DNA from 2 places in the Geodermatophilus sp. URMC 65 genome. Region 2 is predicted to be linked to the other one. Evidence: predicted binding sites of a transcription regulator. Region 2 holds the regulator's gene; the other holds the start of a gene.
The links. Region 2 encodes LexA, which represses DNA repair genes until DNA is damaged. Its sites were predicted from a motif close to TCGAACANNTGTTCGA; they were not measured.
Positions count from the first base shown of each region.

Region 1: the regulator LexA is predicted to act here: its motif matches at 4,335-4,350, upstream of ACWIX7_RS02180 (DUF222 domain-containing protein).

Region 1 is NZ_CP199954.1:461,124-468,980, reverse strand. It holds gene ACWIX7_RS02195 (multidrug effflux MFS transporter) at 1-505, shown strand, start outside; gene ACWIX7_RS02190 (MFS transporter) at 551-1,798, shown strand; gene ACWIX7_RS02185 (lysylphosphatidylglycerol synthase domain-containing protein) at 1,863-4,196, shown strand; gene ACWIX7_RS02180 (DUF222 domain-containing protein) at 4,355-5,803, shown strand; gene ACWIX7_RS02175 (hypothetical protein) at 5,990-6,436, shown strand; gene ACWIX7_RS02170 (hypothetical protein) at 6,476-6,769, opposite strand; gene ACWIX7_RS02165 (prepilin peptidase) at 6,907-7,569, shown strand; gene ACWIX7_RS02160 (Flp family type IVb pilin) at 7,750-7,857, shown strand, end outside.
Region 2 is NZ_CP199954.1:4,010,461-4,018,317, reverse strand. It holds gene ACWIX7_RS19465 (vitamin B12-dependent ribonucleotide reductase) at 1-673, opposite strand, end outside; gene nrdR (transcriptional regulator NrdR) at 774-1,322, opposite strand; gene ACWIX7_RS19455 (hypothetical protein) at 1,771-2,409, opposite strand; gene ACWIX7_RS19450 (LysM peptidoglycan-binding domain-containing protein) at 2,534-3,205, opposite strand; gene lexA (transcriptional repressor LexA) at 3,503-4,294, shown strand; gene ACWIX7_RS19440 (hypothetical protein) at 4,413-5,393, opposite strand; gene ACWIX7_RS19435 (phosphatase PAP2 family protein) at 5,440-6,171, opposite strand; gene hflX (GTPase HflX) at 6,228-7,718, opposite strand.

The DNA.
Region 1 (7,857 bases), 2.2 Mb from region 2:
GCAGTACGGCCTCGACGAGCAGCAGTTCGGGCTGCTCTTCGGCGCCGGCGCCGTCTGGCTGATCGCGGCCACCCAGCTCAACCCGGTGGTGCTGCGGCGGTGGGCTCCGGCCCAGGTGCTCGTGGCCGGTGTCGTGGTCGGTGCCGTCTCGGGCGCGGTGCTGCTCGTCGTGGCCCTCACCGGCACCGGCGGGCTGCCCGGCATCGTCCTCCCGCTGTGGGCGATGCTCTTCGCCTCCGGCCTGGCGCTGCCCAACGCCCCCGCGCTGGCGCTGTCCCGGCACGGGGAGTCGGCCGGCTCGGCAGCGGCACTGCTGGGCGCGGTGCAGTTCGGCGTCGGCGCCGCGGTGTCGCCGGTCGTCGGCCTGCTGGGCAACGACGCCGCGGCGATGGGCACGGTCATCCTCACCGCGCTGGTCCTCGCCATCGCGGTGCTCGTGACCGTCGTCCGGCCCTGGCAGCTGACCGACGCGCCGGAGGAGCTCGCACCCGTCGGCGCGCACTGACCCCGGCCGGTTGAGGACCGGCGGCCGCGCGGCCACGGTTCCCTGGTGCGGAGCGGGCGCCGACCGGCCTCGAGCGGGGGCGTGGTGGACCGCCGCGGGTTGGGCCTGCTGACCCTCAGCCACGTCGTGGACGACCTGTACCAGGGGGCGGTGCCCGCGCTGCTGCCGTTCCTGGTGCTGGAGCGGGGCTACTCCTACGCCGCGGCCACCGGCATCACCCTGGCCGCCACGGTGCTCTCGTCGGTGGTGCAGCCGGCATTCGGCGTCCTGGCCGACCGCCGGCCGCTGCCCTGGCTCCCTGCGGTGGGCCTGCTGGTCGCCGGGGTCGGCATCGGACTGGCCGGCCTGGGCGACTCCTACTGGTGGACCTGGGCGGCGGTGGCGCTCTCCGGCCTCGGCGTGGCCGCCTACCACCCGGCCGCGGCCCGGGCGGCCCGTGCGGCTGCCGGCGCCTCGGCGCAGGGCATGAGCTGGTTCGCCGTCGGTGGCAACGCCGGCCTCGCCCTCGGCCCGGTCGTGGTCACGCCCGTGCTGCTGGCGTACGGCGTGGCGGGCACGCCGCTGCTGGCACTGCCGGCCCTGGTCGCGGCCGCCGTCCTCCTGGCTGTCGGCCGCCGGGCCCGCGCCCGCCCACGCCCCACCGCCGCGGCCGGCGGGGTGCCGCAGCGGGACGACGACTGGCGCTCGTTCGGCTGGCTGACCGGGCTGGTGGTGATCCGCTCGGTCCTCTACTTCGGGGTGTCGTCCCTGGTCGCGCTGTACGTCATCGACCGCTTCGGCCTGCCCACCTCGGCCGGCTCCGCGGCGCTGGCGACGTTCCTCGCCGTCGGGGCGGTCGGCACCCTCGCCGGCGGCTGGCTCGCCGACCGGTGGGGCCGGGTGCCGGCCATCCGGCTGGGCTACGCGGTCACCGTGCCCGGTCTCGTCCTGCTCGTCGTCGCGCCGTCCTGGCCGATCGCACTCGCCGCCGCCGTCCTGCTCGGCGTGGGGCTCTACCTGCCCTTCTCCGTGCAGACCACCCTCGGGCAGGAGCTGCTGCCCAACCGGGTGGGCACGGCCTCCGGCGTCACCCTCGGCCTGGCCGTGTCGGCCGGCGGCGCCGTGACCCCCCTCTTCGGCGTGCTGGCCGACGCGCACGGCCTGGGATGGTCGATGGCCGCGCTCCTCCCGCTGCCCCTGCTCGCGCTCCTGGTCAGCCTGCGGCTGCCCGGGCCGACCGCGTCAGCGGGCGAGGCGTCCCACGCGGCGGGCCGGCGGGGATCCCCGTCCGAGCGGGCCGCCCCACACCGCTGACACTCGTCCAGCGGACGCACGACCCGGCGCAGCGGCGCGGCCGGGACCTGCGAATACTGGCCGGGTGACGGAGGGGGGCGCGGACCGGCGGACGTCGTTCTGGCCGCGCACCCGGGTCCGCCGTCCCGCCGACGGCGTCGCGCTGGCGCTCGCGGCCGGCGCGCTGCTGCTCATGGTCCTGCTCGCCCTGCAGGCGCCCCAGGTGCCGGCCGCCGGCGCCGACCTCGCCGACACGGCCCTCGGCGGACTGCCCCGCACCGTGCTCTCCATCGCCAACGGGGTCGCCTCGCTCGCCGTGCTGGCCGTCCTCGGAGCCGTCCTGCTCGACGCGCTGCGGAGGCGCCGGTTCGCGGTCACCTCCGCGGTCCTCGCCTGTGCCCTGGCGCTGGGTGCGGGGGAGGCGGCGGAGTGGCTGCTGGGCCGGCAGGACCTGCTGGGGACGGCCGAGGACGCGGCGGTCACGCCGATCGCCGCCGCCGTCGGCCTGCTCGTCGGGGCCGACCTGCAGCGGCGCCCGCGGTGGACGGCGCCCGCCCGGGTGGTGCTCGGCGCGGCACTGCTGTGCGCCCTCGCGCTGGGCAGCCTCACCCTGCTCAGCGGGGCGGTCGCCCTCCTCGCCGGGACCGCGGCGGGCCTGCTCGTCCGGGTGCTGGTCGGCGTGGTGCCCGCGCGCCCGGACGAGGGACGGATCCGCGCGGTCCTCGCCGCGGCCGGACTCCCGGTGGACGAGCTGTGCCCGCTGTCGCACCCGGCCGAGAGCCTGCGCTACGCCGCCACCTCGCCCGGCGGTGTCCTCGAGGTGACCGTCGTCGACCCCGACCGCCGCGGCGTCTCGCTGGCCCGCCGCGGGGTGTCGCTGGTGCGGCTGCGGTCGTCGGTCGTCGGCCGGCCCGCCCTCACCCTGCGCGGCCAGCTCGAGCGGGAGGCGCTCTGCGCCGGCATCGCCCGAGCGGCCGACGTCCCCGCGCCCACGGTGGTGACGCTGCTGACTGCGGGGCCGGCCCTGCTGTCGGTGACCCGGCCGCTAGCAGGCACACCGCTCGCGGACGCGGACGGCGAGGTCCCCGGGGTGCTCCGGGCCGCCTTCGCCGCGCTCCGGCGGGTGCACCGGGCCGGGGTGGCGCACGGCGCGCTCAGCCCGCAGTCCGTGGTCCTGCTGCCCGACGGCCGGGTCGGCTTCACCCGGTGGCGGTCCGCGCAGCCGGCGGCCAGCGAGCTGCAGCGCGAGCTGGACGTCGTGGCGCTGCTGGTCACCGCGGCCGCGCACGGCGGCGTCGAGGCGGCGGTGGCCGCGTTCCGCGACGGGTACGGGTCCGGGGCGCCGGCCGGGGCACGGCTGGCGGCGCTGGCCCAGCCGCTGGTGCTGCCCCCGCCCCTGCGTGAGGCGGTCCGCCGGACATCGGTCGTCGGCGACCTGCGCACCGCCCTCGCCGGGCCCTCCGGGGCGGCTCCGGCCACGGCGCCGCGACTCGAGCGCATGCGGCCGCGGACGATCGTCACGGTGCTGGCGGCGACCGTCGCCGCGTACGTGCTGGCCTCCCAGCTCTCCGATGTCAGCCTCGCCAGCACGCTGAGCGGGGCCCGCTGGCAGTGGCTCGCGGTCGCGGTCCTCGGCTCGGCGGTGACCTACGTCGGCGCGGCGCTGGTCTTCCAGGCCTTCGTGCCCGTCGACCTGCCCCTGGCCCGCACCACGTTGGTGCAGGTCGCAACGGCCTTCGTCACGCTGGTGACCCCGCCGACCGTGGGGCACGTCGGGCTCGGCATCCGCTATCTCCACCGCGCCGGCGTCCCGCTGGCGACGGCCGCGGCCAGCGTCGCCGTGAGCCAGGCCGTCACCGTCGTCGTGACGGTGGTCCTGCTGCTGGTGTGCAGCTGGGTGAGCGGCGTGTCCGCGTCCCGCCCGACCCTCCTGCCCAGCGGCGAGGTGCTCGTCGTCCTGCTCGTGGCGACGGCGGTGCTCGTCGTGGTGGCCATGCTGCCGCCGACCCGGCGGCTGCTGCACCGCCGCGTGGAGCCGCTGCTGCGCCAGACGCTGCCCCAGCTGCTCGCCGCACTGACCCACCCGCGCCGCCTCGGGACGGCGGTGCTCGGCATCCTGTTGCTCAACGGCGGCTACGTGCTGGCGCTCGACGCCTCGCTGCGCGCCTTCTCCGCGTCGCTGTCCTTGCCGACGCTCGTGGTCGTGTACCTGGCGGCGTCCACGATCGGGTCTGCGGCGCCCACCCCCGGCGGGCTCGGGGCCGTCGAGGCCGCCCTCGTCGGCGCCCTGACGGCGACGGGTGTGCCGGTGACCGCCGCGCTCACCGCCGTCCTCGCCTTCCGGGCGGCGACGTTCTGGCTGCCGGCGCCGTTCGGCTGGCTCGCCTTCCTGGTGCTGCAGCGCAGGCAGCAGATCTGAGCTCGGCCCGGCGGCCTACCGGCGACATCCTGGCGCTGCAGCACCGTTTCGGCTGGCTCGCTCCTCGGGCGCTGCAGTGCCGACACCAGGTCCGGGCTCGACTCTGACCTGCACGTTCCTCTTGCCTGGGCAGTCGGTTCGAACATATGATCGAACGCATGGACGGTGGGACGGAGGCCAGCACCGTGGGTGCTGCTGCGCCGTCGGTCGGGTGGGCGTCGGGGCCGTTGGGGGAGGTGCAGGCGGCGGCGCGGGAGATGAGCCGGCAGGCGGCGGTGCGGGTGCGGGCGGTGACGGCGTTCGCCGCGACCCGGCCGGCGAGCACCGACCGGGCGCAGGGTGAGCGGGGCGCGATGTCGGCCGAGCGGTGGGCGGCGCGGCCGGAGGTGTTGCGGCCGGTGTCGGAGTGGGCCGCCCAGGAGCTGGCGATCGCGCTGGACGTCACGGTGCACGAGGCCGAGGCGGAGCTGGCGCGGTCGCTGACGCTGGTGGGCCGGTTGCCGCGGGTGCTGGACGCGCTGGAGGCCGGGGTGCTGCACCCCGATCACCTGTGGTGCCTGCTGGAGCACGTGGCGCCGATCGCCGACGACGCGTCACGGGCGAAGGTGGAGGCCGACGTGCTGGCGTGGATGGCCGCGCGGCACCGGGTGACCACGCCGGCCGTGCTGGGAGATCGGGTGCGCCGGGTGGTCACCCAGCTCAACGCCCGGGATGTGGCGCGGGCGCTCGAGCGGCGGGGGATCTCGCTGCGGGAGGATCGCACGCCGGGGCTGTCGGTGGTGACGCTGGTGTGCAGCACGCCGGAGTCGCAGGCGTTCCACCGGGCGCTGGGGGCGTATGTGCACGCCCTGGCCCCCGAGCCGGGGGACACCCGCACGCGGGGGGAGAGGCTGGTGGACTGCCTGATGGACATGGTGCTGCGCCCGGGGGAGGGGGAGGTGCCGCCGGTGCAGGCGCTGCTGACCATCGTGGCCTCGGTGCACAGCGCGCTGGGTGGGGACCAGCTGGGGGAGGTGGACGGCACGGCGGTGCCGGCGGAGATGGCCCGCCAGCTGGCCCGCGCCTTCGCCGGCCTGGACCCCGTCACCGAGACGGCCGCCGCCGACGAGCCGGCCACCGGCGACACCGCCAACGGCGACACCGCCACCGAGGGCGCCGTCGGCGCGGCCGGTGAGGCCGGCGCCGCAGAACCGGTCGACGTCGAGGGCGATCCGATCGAGCGGGCGGCGCGGGAGTTGAGCGGCGCCGACTTCGACCGGTGGCTGGACGAGCTGGTGCGCGCGGGTTTCGGCGACGACCCGGCCCCCGCCACCGATCACCCGGACGGGCTCCTGGGCGAACCGCCGGATCCGGCCGGGTGGGACGCCGGCCCCTGGCACGACCCGTGCGAGTGGCTCGACACCCGCGGCCACGAGCTGGCCGACCCCGATGCCGAGGACCCGCTCCCACCGCACGCCGACACGCCCGCGGCCACTCCCGGTGCCGGCTGGTGGGCCACCCGCCGACCGCGCGGTGGACGACGCCGGCGCGGCGGTGCACGCCGCCCGCCTGGCGCTGGGCGCGGCCGAGTGGAGGGTGCGCACCGCGCAGCGGGCCGACGCCGCTGACGGGGCCGCCTGGCGGGCCGGCACCGCCGGGCGGGTCACCGCGGCCGAGGACGCGCTGGCCGCACCGAGAGCCGCGGCCGGCGCGACGCGGCTCTCGGTGCGGCCCGGGACGGCGGAGCTCGCCCCGCCGGCCGCGGGAAACACCACGGGGCGTTCCTGGGCGCGGTCTCCTCGATCTCCACCGACGTGCGCACCTCGTTCTCGCTGAGCTCGATGCCCACCGGCGGCGGCACCTACGTCTACGTCACCGGCCGGCGGGTCTCCGCGGGCAACGAGTACCGGGTGCTGGCGAAGGTCATGGCCGACGGGAGGGTGTCGCTGACGCTGTCCCGGCTGGCCGGGGGCGTGGAGGGCTGGCCGGGTGGCGAGGTCGTCGTCCCGGGCCTGACCTACACGCTGGGGATGCGCCTCGAGGTCCGGGTCCGGGTGTCCGGCGCCGGCAGCACCGACGTCGCCGCCACGGTGTGGGCGGCCGGCACCGCAGAGCCCACGACGCCGCACCTCGTGCGCGCCGACGCCACCGCGGTCCTGCAGGCGCCGGGCGCGGTCGGCATCTCGGCCTACCGGCCCGGCAGCGCCACCGCGGCGACGGCGGTCCGGGTGCTCGGGTTCGAGGTGACCTCCGGGCGCTGAACCCGGCGCCGCCGTCCGCTCCACGGCCGGCCGGTCCGGTCAGAGCGCCAAGAACCAGCCCAGCGCGCCCGCCACGACGCCGACCACCAGCAGCACGGTGGCGGCAGCACGGTCGAACCGGTTGCCCAGCAGGGAGTCCAGCAGGCTGGTGAGCTCACCGAGCCGGACGGGAGCCTCCCGATCGCGTCCCGCCGCGTCGCCGTCGCGCCAGCGACGCAGGGCGGAGCCGGTGCGACGGGCGTCTGCGACCAGCAGCGCCAGGCCGGTGACCTGAGCGAGCAGCGCCACGGAGAAGCAGACGACGGCCAAGGCGACCTGCGCGGTCTCGCTCATGCCGCCGAGCGTGCCGGAAACACCGATCGGGTGGGACGAGGGACCCGTGCACCGCTCAGGCTGACGACGCACCACCTCCGCGCCCCGGACCGGTGGTGTTCCCGCGCCCGCGGGCCCGGCCGTGTCATCGTCGCCCCGTGCTCACCGCCCTCGCCCTGTTCTCAGGGGCTGCCGCCGGGGTGCTCGTCAACCGCACCGCCGGGCGCTTCCCCTGGCCGCCGGGTACCGGCGCCCGGGAGCTGTTGAGGCCCGGACCGGTCGCCGTCCGCCCGCCGGTGGTCGAGGTCGCGACCGCGCTGCTGACGGCGCTCACCGTGCTGCGCACCGGGCTCTCCTGGGAACTGCCGGCGTTCCTGCTGCTGGCCGTCGTGGGCGTGCTGCTCGCCGTGGTGGACCTGCAGCACCGGCTGCTGCCCAACCGCGTGGTGCTGCCGGCGCTCGCCGCGGGGACGGCGCTGCTGCTCCTCGCGGCCCTCGCCGACGGAGCCTGGGACGCGCTGCTGCGCGCGGTGCTGGGCGCCGCGGCCCTGTTCGCGGTGTACCTCGTCCTCGCGCTCGTCTCGCCCGGCGGCCTGGGCATGGGCGACGTGAAGCTGGCCGCACTCCTCGGCCTGTACCTGGGCTGGCTCGGCTGGTCGGCGGTCGTGCTGGGCGCACTCGCCGGCTTCGTCGTCCAGGCCGTCGTGGCGCTGGGCCTGCTGGCGACCCGGCGGATCGGGCTGCGCGGCGAGCTGCCGTTCGGCCCGGCCATGCTCGCCGGCGCCGCTCTCGTCATCGGCGGGACCGCGCTGCTGCCCTGAGATCCGGCCACCCGGAGTGACTCCCGCGACGGAGCGGTCACCCGAGCAGGTGGACGCGGTCCGCCGACCGGGTGGACGGGGCTCAAGCCGGGCATCCGACGGTTCGACACCCCCTGGCAAGTGCCGCGACGTCGGGTCGCCCGACCCGGACCGGCCGGCACCGTCCCCCAGGGAGTCCCCGTGCTCAACCTCGTCACCAACCCGCTGGCCACCATCATCACGCTCTACTCGCTCGCCGAGGAGCGCCTCGAGCGCGAGGAGAAGGGTGCGACCGCCGTCGAGTACGGC
Region 2 (7,857 bases):
CGGAGGCATCGGCGCCACGCATGAAGCTGACCGGACCCGAGGCGGTGCCGCCCGAGGAGAGCAGCTCCTTGGAGGAGCGGATGCGGGAGAGGTTCAGGCCGGCGCCCGAGCCGCCCTTGAAGATCAGCCCCTCCTCCCGGTACCAGTTGAGGATCGAGTCCATCGTGTCGTCGACGGCGAGGATGAAGCAGGCGCTGACCTGCTGGGGCGCGCTCGTGCCGACGTTGAACCACACGGGGCTGTTGAAGCTGAAGTACTGGTGCAGCAGCATCCAGGTCAGCTCGTGCTCGAAGATCTCGGCGTCGCCCTCGCTGGCGAAGTAGCCGTGCTCACGGCCGGCCTGGCCGTAGGTCAGCACCACGCGGTCGATGAGCTGGCGCAGGCTGGTCTCGCGCTGCGGGGTGCCGACGGCGCCGCGGAAGTACTTCGTGGTGACGATGTTGGTGGCGTTGATGCTCCACTCGGCGGGGAACTCCACGCCGCGCTGCTCGAAGTTGATCGAGCCGTCCCGCCAGTTGGTCATGACGACGTCACGACGCTCCCAGGTCACCTCGTCGTACGGGTGCACCCCGGCGGTGGTGAAGACACGCTTGACCTTCAGGCCCTTCCCCCTGGTCGGCGCCTTGGCGGCGCGACGCGTACGGCCCGACAAGCGATCCTCGGTCTCGGTCACGGAGCTCTCCCTGTGTTGTGGGCGTTTCGGCGGCTGGGGAAGAGAGCCGCCCTCTTACTAGCGGGTGCTGCTGACAGTTCTGCTCAGACGGCGGTGGTCGTCATCGACCGGGTCCGCCGTCAGGGGCGGCCTGACCGCGCCCCCCACCCCGCCGGCGCGCCGGCGGGTCCTGCATGCCAGGCAGCGGCGGGGTGCCGGCGGCGATGTGCCGGGCCCGCAGCTCGGTGATCTCCTTCTCGAAGTCCTCGAGCGAGGTGAAGGCGCGGTAGACGCTTGCGAAGCGCAGATACGCGACCTCGTCCAGCTCTCGCAGCGGTCGGAGGATGGCCAGCCCCACCTCGTGGCTGGGGACCTCCGCCGCACCGGTGGCCCGGATGGCGTCCTCGACCTGCTGGGCGAGCTGCTGCAGCTGGTCCTCGTCGACCGGCCGTCCCTGGCAGGCCCGGCGGACGCCGGCCACCACCTTGCTGCGGTTGAACGGCTCGCTCACGCCGCTGCGCTTGACGACGGCGAGGACGGCCTCCTCCACCGTGGTGAACCGCCGACCGCACGCGGGACACGAGCGGCGGCGACGGGTGGTCGCCCCCTCGTCGGCCTCGCGCGAGTCGATGACGCGGCTGTCGGGGTTGTGGCAGAAGGGACAGCGCACGGCCGATCCCCTCCCCTCGCGACGCGCTCCGGCGCGGGTCCGCCCGGGCGTCGCGGCGACCGCGGGAGCGGCCGGAGCGACGGGCCCGGGAGACCGGCTGTGGACCTCCCTGGGGACATCCGGTGGACGTCGTGGGGAGTGCCTGAGGACGGCCTGTGGACGGACTTACATCGGTGCAACTACTAGATGTAGGGGAACCCTAGGTCCGGCTCCACTAGATCTGCAAGCCGAACGCCAGGCGCGTCGTCCGCCGAGATGACTTCGTGACCACCCGCGCACACTCGTCACACGCGCCCCGGGAACACGCCGGGGAACCTGCCGCAGCGGACGCGGGACGCGCCGGTCGGGCGCGACAGGACGACCGGGCCGGTCGGCGCAGGGGCGTCGCGCGCCGGGCGCGGGGACGCCGATCCGGACGCCTCGTGCGGGGTGTGAGGGGAGTCCCGTCTCAGGCGTGGAGGGCCTCGCCGGGCCGCCCGAGGCGGGGACGGGGGGCGCGGTCGCCGAGCCGCAGGGGGCGGGTCAGGCAGTCGGCCTCGATCGCGCGGGGCATGAGCACCGTGGCGTCACCCAGCTCCGGGCCCGACGCCTCCTCCGGCTGCTCCGCAGCGTCCGCCGCCCGGTGACGTCCGACCCGGTGCCGGCCGGCGGCCGCGCCCGCGGGGACGGCGGGCTGCTCGGCGGTCACGTCGCCGCCGTGGCGGCGGCGACGGCGACCGGTGGCCGGAGCCGACACGGGGAGGACGCCCGCCACCCGCTGCTCACGGGCGGCGGCCTCGCTCAGCGACAGCAGCGGGGCGGCCGCGGCGCCGGGCAGCAGCTCCTCGCCGAGACCCGAGAAGGGGTCGAGCCCGCTGTCCGGCACCAGCACCGGCCGGCTCTCCGGCAGGCGCACCTCGGGCAGGTCGATCCAGGTCTCCCGGTCGGCGCCGGCCACGGTCACCCGCACCCACACCTGGCACGCGCCCTGACCGTCGTGCCGCCACCCCAGCAGCGAACCCGGCCACCAAGCGCCCTCGACGAACACCTCGCAGCGCTGCGACTGCTGCGTGAAGACGGCGGCCCGGTTGTCTGAGATCGCTGACACGGAGCTGACCGTAAACGGGCTGTCAGCCACAGAGTGCCAGCGACTCGGCACGACGGGTTGACGAACCTGGCCGCCACCTCTTGTCGCTCCTCGACCGCCCCCCTGCCGCGGGCGACCGCGCGACTCAGGGCAGCTCGAGGACCTGGCCGGGGACGAGGGCCGAACCCTCGAGGCCGTTGAGCTCCTCGATGGCGTCGACCACCGTGCGCACGTCCTGGTCGGCACCGGCCGCCTCCCCGGCGATCGACCACACCGTGTCGCCGGGCTCCACCACCACGCTCCGCTCGCCGGCCAGCTGCAGTCCACCGTCGCCCGCACCCCCGACGAGCGAGCCGAGCGCGACGGCGCCGACGAAGGCCAGGGCGAGCACCAGCCGGCGCCCTCTGCAGGTCAGGCGCAGCCGTGGGACGGCAGCCCCCTCCGGGGTGGCGCACCCCCCGCGCACCGCTCGGGACGGCACCGCGCGCGACGCGGTCGGCCGGCCAGCCGAGGACGCCGGCTCCCGGCGACCGGGGGCCCGGCCGGCGCCCCGGGCCGAGGGAGCCGGGTCCGCGGTGCGCGGCTCCGGGCCCACCGGGCGGTCGGGCACCGGCCGCAGGTGGCCGGCGACACGGGGACCGGTCCCGGTCGGACCCGACGCAGCAGGCGTCCGCGGGGCGTGCCCGGACGCAGCCGCCGTCCGGGCGGGGCGCCCGGACTCGGCCGCACGCCCGTCGTCCACCGACCCGAGCAACGGACGCCACGGGACCTGGACCGTCGCGTCGAACTCCAGCACAGCCTGCCGCACGCTCGTCATGACCACTCCTCCTCCGACGCCCCGCTCGCTCGAACGCACGTTCGATCGAACGCCTGTGCGATGTCTACCGCATCCCGCCGACGAGGTCGACCCGACACCGCACGTCGGCTTCGAACACACGTTTGAAGTCCCGGCTCCGAGGCGCTACCGTCCGGAGCAGCACCCGTCCGCCGTCGCCGCGAGGGCGCCGGCGGGTCGGGGCCGGCGGCGGCCCCACGCAGTGGAGCCGGCCCGGTCCGGCTCCCGGGCGGGCGCAGGACGACAGGGCCGTGGCGACACGGCCGGCGAGGAGGAGACGTGGCGGGCACGAGCGGGACGTCGGGCGGCGGTGTCCGGGGCGGAGGCGGCTCGTCGCGGCGCGCGTCCGGGAGCCGGACCGCCGCACCGGAGGGCGCCGGGACGGCGTCGGTGCGCACCTTCCCCGACCGGGGCGAGAGCGGCGACGGGCTCACCCAGCGGCAGCGGCGGGTCCTCGAGGTGATCCGCGACTCGATCGAGCGGCGCGGCTACCCGCCCTCGGTGCGCGAGATCGGCGAGGCGGTGGGGCTGTCCTCGGCCTCCTCGGTGGCCCACCAGCTCAGCGTGCTGCAGAAGAAGGGCTGGCTGCGCCGCGACCCCAACCGCCCGCGCGCGCTCGACGTCCGCCTCCCCGGCGACACCCCCGGCGCGCCCGCGCCCGCGGTGGTGGCCCCCGCCGGCGCCGAGGAGACCCCTGCCCCCACCTACGTCCCGCTCGTCGGCCGGATCGCCGCCGGTGGCCCCGTGCTGGCCGAGCAGGCGGTCGAGGACGTCTTCCCGCTCCCCCGCGAGCTGGTCGGCGAGGGCACGCTGTTCATGCTCAAGGTCACCGGTGACTCGATGGTCGAGGCGGCCATCTGCGACGGCGACTGGGTCGTCGTGCGCCAGCAGCCGACCGCGGAGAACGGCGAGATCGTCGCCGCCATGATCGACGGCGAGGCGACGGTGAAGACCTACAAGCGGCGCGACGGGCACGTGTGGCTGCTGCCGCACAACCCCGCGTACGAGCCCATCCCGGGGGACGACGCCACCGTGCTCGGCCGCGTCGTCACGGTGCTCCGCCGGGTCTGAGCCGGTCCCGCCGGCGCGGTCACGGCCGCGCCGGCGGCCGGGTGCACCGCCGGCCTGTCGGCCGCGCCGTACGCAGGCCCCGGCCGGAGCACCGTAATGTGGAACGAGGGCCGAGACCTCAGTCGCGCCGGCGCACCAGCTTGCCCCCGAGCCAGACGAGCACGCCGGCCACGACGGCGGCAGCGACCGCCGCCGCGACCGGGGGCGGTCCGTCGTCGCCGGACAGCAGGCCGGAGACCATGCCGTCCGCGGCCGCCGCTGACGACGAGGGTGCCGCCTCGGCCGGCAACGGCACCACGGTGACGTCGCTGACCAGCCCCTCCCCGGCGACGACGAGCGCCGCGGAGTCCCCGGTGAAGCTGATCGCCTCGCCCTGGGGCGCCTCGGGCAGGGCGACCCGGCGGGGCTCCCCCGCCAACGCACCGGCCACGTCCGAGCCGGTCAGCGGCCAGACGTAGGCGTCGGTGTAGGTGCGCAGCGCGATCCAGCGCTCGTCGGGCGAGACCGCACCGCCGGTGACCATCAGCTGACCGGCGCGGCCGACCGGGCCGCCCGGCGTCCCGGTGAGCACGAACTCCACCCGGCCGACCTCGGTGAGGCCGACCGTGCCGTCCTCCACGAGCGCCGAGACCGGCCGGTACACCTCGCTGGCGCCCAGCACCTCCTTGGTCACCAGGTACGGCGTCCCGTCGGGGGCGAGCAGCAGCGCCTCGACGTCCCGCGGGCCGTCGGGGTACGCCAGCCGGTAGACCGAGCTGCTGCCGTCGGCGTGCAGGGCCAGCAGCGCGACCGTCGTCCGGGTGCCGGTGTTGTCGCCGGTGTCGGCGAGCCAGACGGTCCCGTCGACCGCCGGCGCCATGTCCTCGGGGTCGAAGGGGTCCACCGCCGCGGAGCGCACGGTGACCACCGCGCAGGTCCCGTCCAGCACGTAGACGTCGAGGGAGTCGCCGCCGTCGTTGTGCACCAGCATCCGGTCGCCCACCTCGACCAGCCCGGAGACCTCCGGCAGCCGGGGGTCGGTGAGCTGGCAGCGCGTCGCGGGTGCGGGCTGGTCGACCGGTGCGGCGGACGCGGGCAGGGCGGGCCCGAGGCCGAGCATCAGCGCGAGGCCGGTCCCGGCCGCCAGACGCCGCCCCCTGGCTCCGCTACGCGGACGACCGGCCAGCTCGGGCACCGACCCAGCGTGACACCAGGACCGCGTCGAGCAGGTGAACCACGCCCAACAGCAGGATGCCGACGGCCGCTCCGACCACGGCGTCGGTGACCCAGTGGAAGTCGAGGGACACCATGGCCACACCGGTGGCCACCGGGCCGGCGATGCTGAGCACCCGGGCGGTCCGCTGCACCCACGCCGCGAGTCGGTACTGCACCACCTGCCAGCGGGCGACCCCCCACATGAGCACGGCGTTGGCGACGTGCCCGGAGGGGTAGGAGGCGCCGTCCCGGTGGAAGAACGACCCGGGGTAGGCCGGGGCCGTCCGGCCCGTTCCGTACTTGAACGAGTAGACGACGACGGTGAGCAGCACCAGCGCCAGCAGCACCCGCACCAGCGGGAGGACGGTGCGGAACCGCCACCCGAGGTAGCCGACCAACCCGGCCAGGACGATCAGGATGAAGCCGCGCCCGCCGAGCTGCGTCACCGCCCACACCGGCCAGTAGGCGGCCGAGTCCTTCAGGTCCCAAGCGCTGACCACCTCCGAGACCCGCAGGTCCATCCGCTCGAGCACGCCGCGGCCGAGCAGGTCGACGGTGACCACGACGGCGACCACCAGGGCGGCTCCCAGGAGCCACCGCGACGGGCGGCCGGCCGGGACCTCAGCGTCCGAGGCGTCCGGCGGGGAGGTCCCCGGACGCCGCCGCACCGCGCCGCTGGTCACGCCGGTCACGGTACCGGGCCGTGACCTGACCGTGACCTCGCTCGCCGGGGGGCGGGTCAGGCGACCGGCGCCGCGAACCCCTCGAGGGCGGCGGCCAGGCCGCCGTCGACCCGGGCGCTGAGCCGCGTGCCCCCGGCCTCGTGGGTCTCCTTCAGCACCTCGCCGTCCCGGTGCACCCGGGCCACCAGGTCGCCGCGGTCGTAGGGCACCAGCACGTCGACCTCGACGTCGGGGTGCGGCAGCCGGGCGGCCACGACCTCGCGCAGCCGCTCGAGGCCGGCGCCCGTGCGGGCCGACACCCACACCGCACCCGGCAGGGCCCGGCGCAGGGTGAGGACGTCCTCCTCGCTCATCGCGTCCACCTTGTTGACGACGATGAGCTCCGGGACCGACGCGGCCTCGATCTCGCCCAGGACCACGCGCACCGCCTCGATCTGCCCCAGCGGGTCGGGATCGGAGCCGTCGACGACGTGCAGCAGCAGGTCGGCGGCGGCCACCTCCTCCAGCGTCGACCGGAACGCGTCGACCAGCTGGTGCGGCAGGTGCCGCACGAAGCCGACGGTGTCGGTGAGCGTGTACTCGCGGCCGTCCGGGGACTGCGCGCGGCGCACCGTCGGGTCCAGGGTCGCGAACAGCGCGTTCTCGACCAGCACGCCGGCGCCGGTCAGCCGGTTGAGCAGGCTGGACTTGCCGGCGTTGGTGTACCCGGCGATCGCCACGCTCGGGACGGCGTTGCGCCCGCGCGACGAGCGCTGGGTCGCCCGTGCGGTCGCCATGCCGGCGATCTCCCGGCGCAGCTTGCTCACCCGCGCGCGGATCCGCCGCCGGTCGGTCTCGATCTTGGTCTCACCGGGGCCGCGGGTGCCGATGCCGCCACCGCCGGCGACACGACCACCGGCCTGCCGGGACAGCGACTCACCCCAGCCGCGCAGCCGCGGCAGCATGTACTGCATCTGCGCCAGCTCGACCTGCGCCTTGCCCTCCCGGCTGGAGGCGTGCTGGGCGAAGATGTCGAGGATCAGCGCGGTCCGGTCGACGACCTTGACCTTGAGGATCCTCTCCAGCGCGTTGAGCTGGCCCGGGGTCAGCTCGCCGTCGCAGATCACGGTGTCGGCGCCGGCGGCCGCGACGATGTCGCGGATCTCGGCGGCCTTGCCGGACCCGACGTAGGTGCCGGCGTCGGGCTTGTCGCGCCGCTGGCTCACCGCCTCCAGGACCTGCGAGCCCGCGGTCTCGGCCAGCGCGGCCAGCTCGGCCAGCGAGCGGTCGGCGTCGGCCTGGGTGCCCTCGGTCCAGACCCCGACCAGCACGACGCGCTCGAGGCGCAGCTGGCGGTACTCGACCTCGGTGACGTCGGCGAGCTCGGTGGACAGGCCGGCGACGCGGCGCAGCGCACCGCGCGCCTCGAGCGCGTAGGAGCCGGTCGTGTCCTCCGGCTCGTCTCGTCCCCCGTCGGGACGGGGCGGCTCCTCGGTGCGTGCCGGCGCGGCCCGCAGGGCCCGCTCCTCGGCCTCGGCGAGCACGGCGCGGTTCTGTGCTGTCGTCATCGTCTCCAGCGTCGCAGACCCCAGCACCTGGGGCATCTGAGTTGTCATCGACTCTTCCAACACCGCGGGCGCGGCGGACCATCCCGGCACGCGTGGCCGGGTCGCGACCGGGTAGGGCCGGACGACGACCGACACTCCG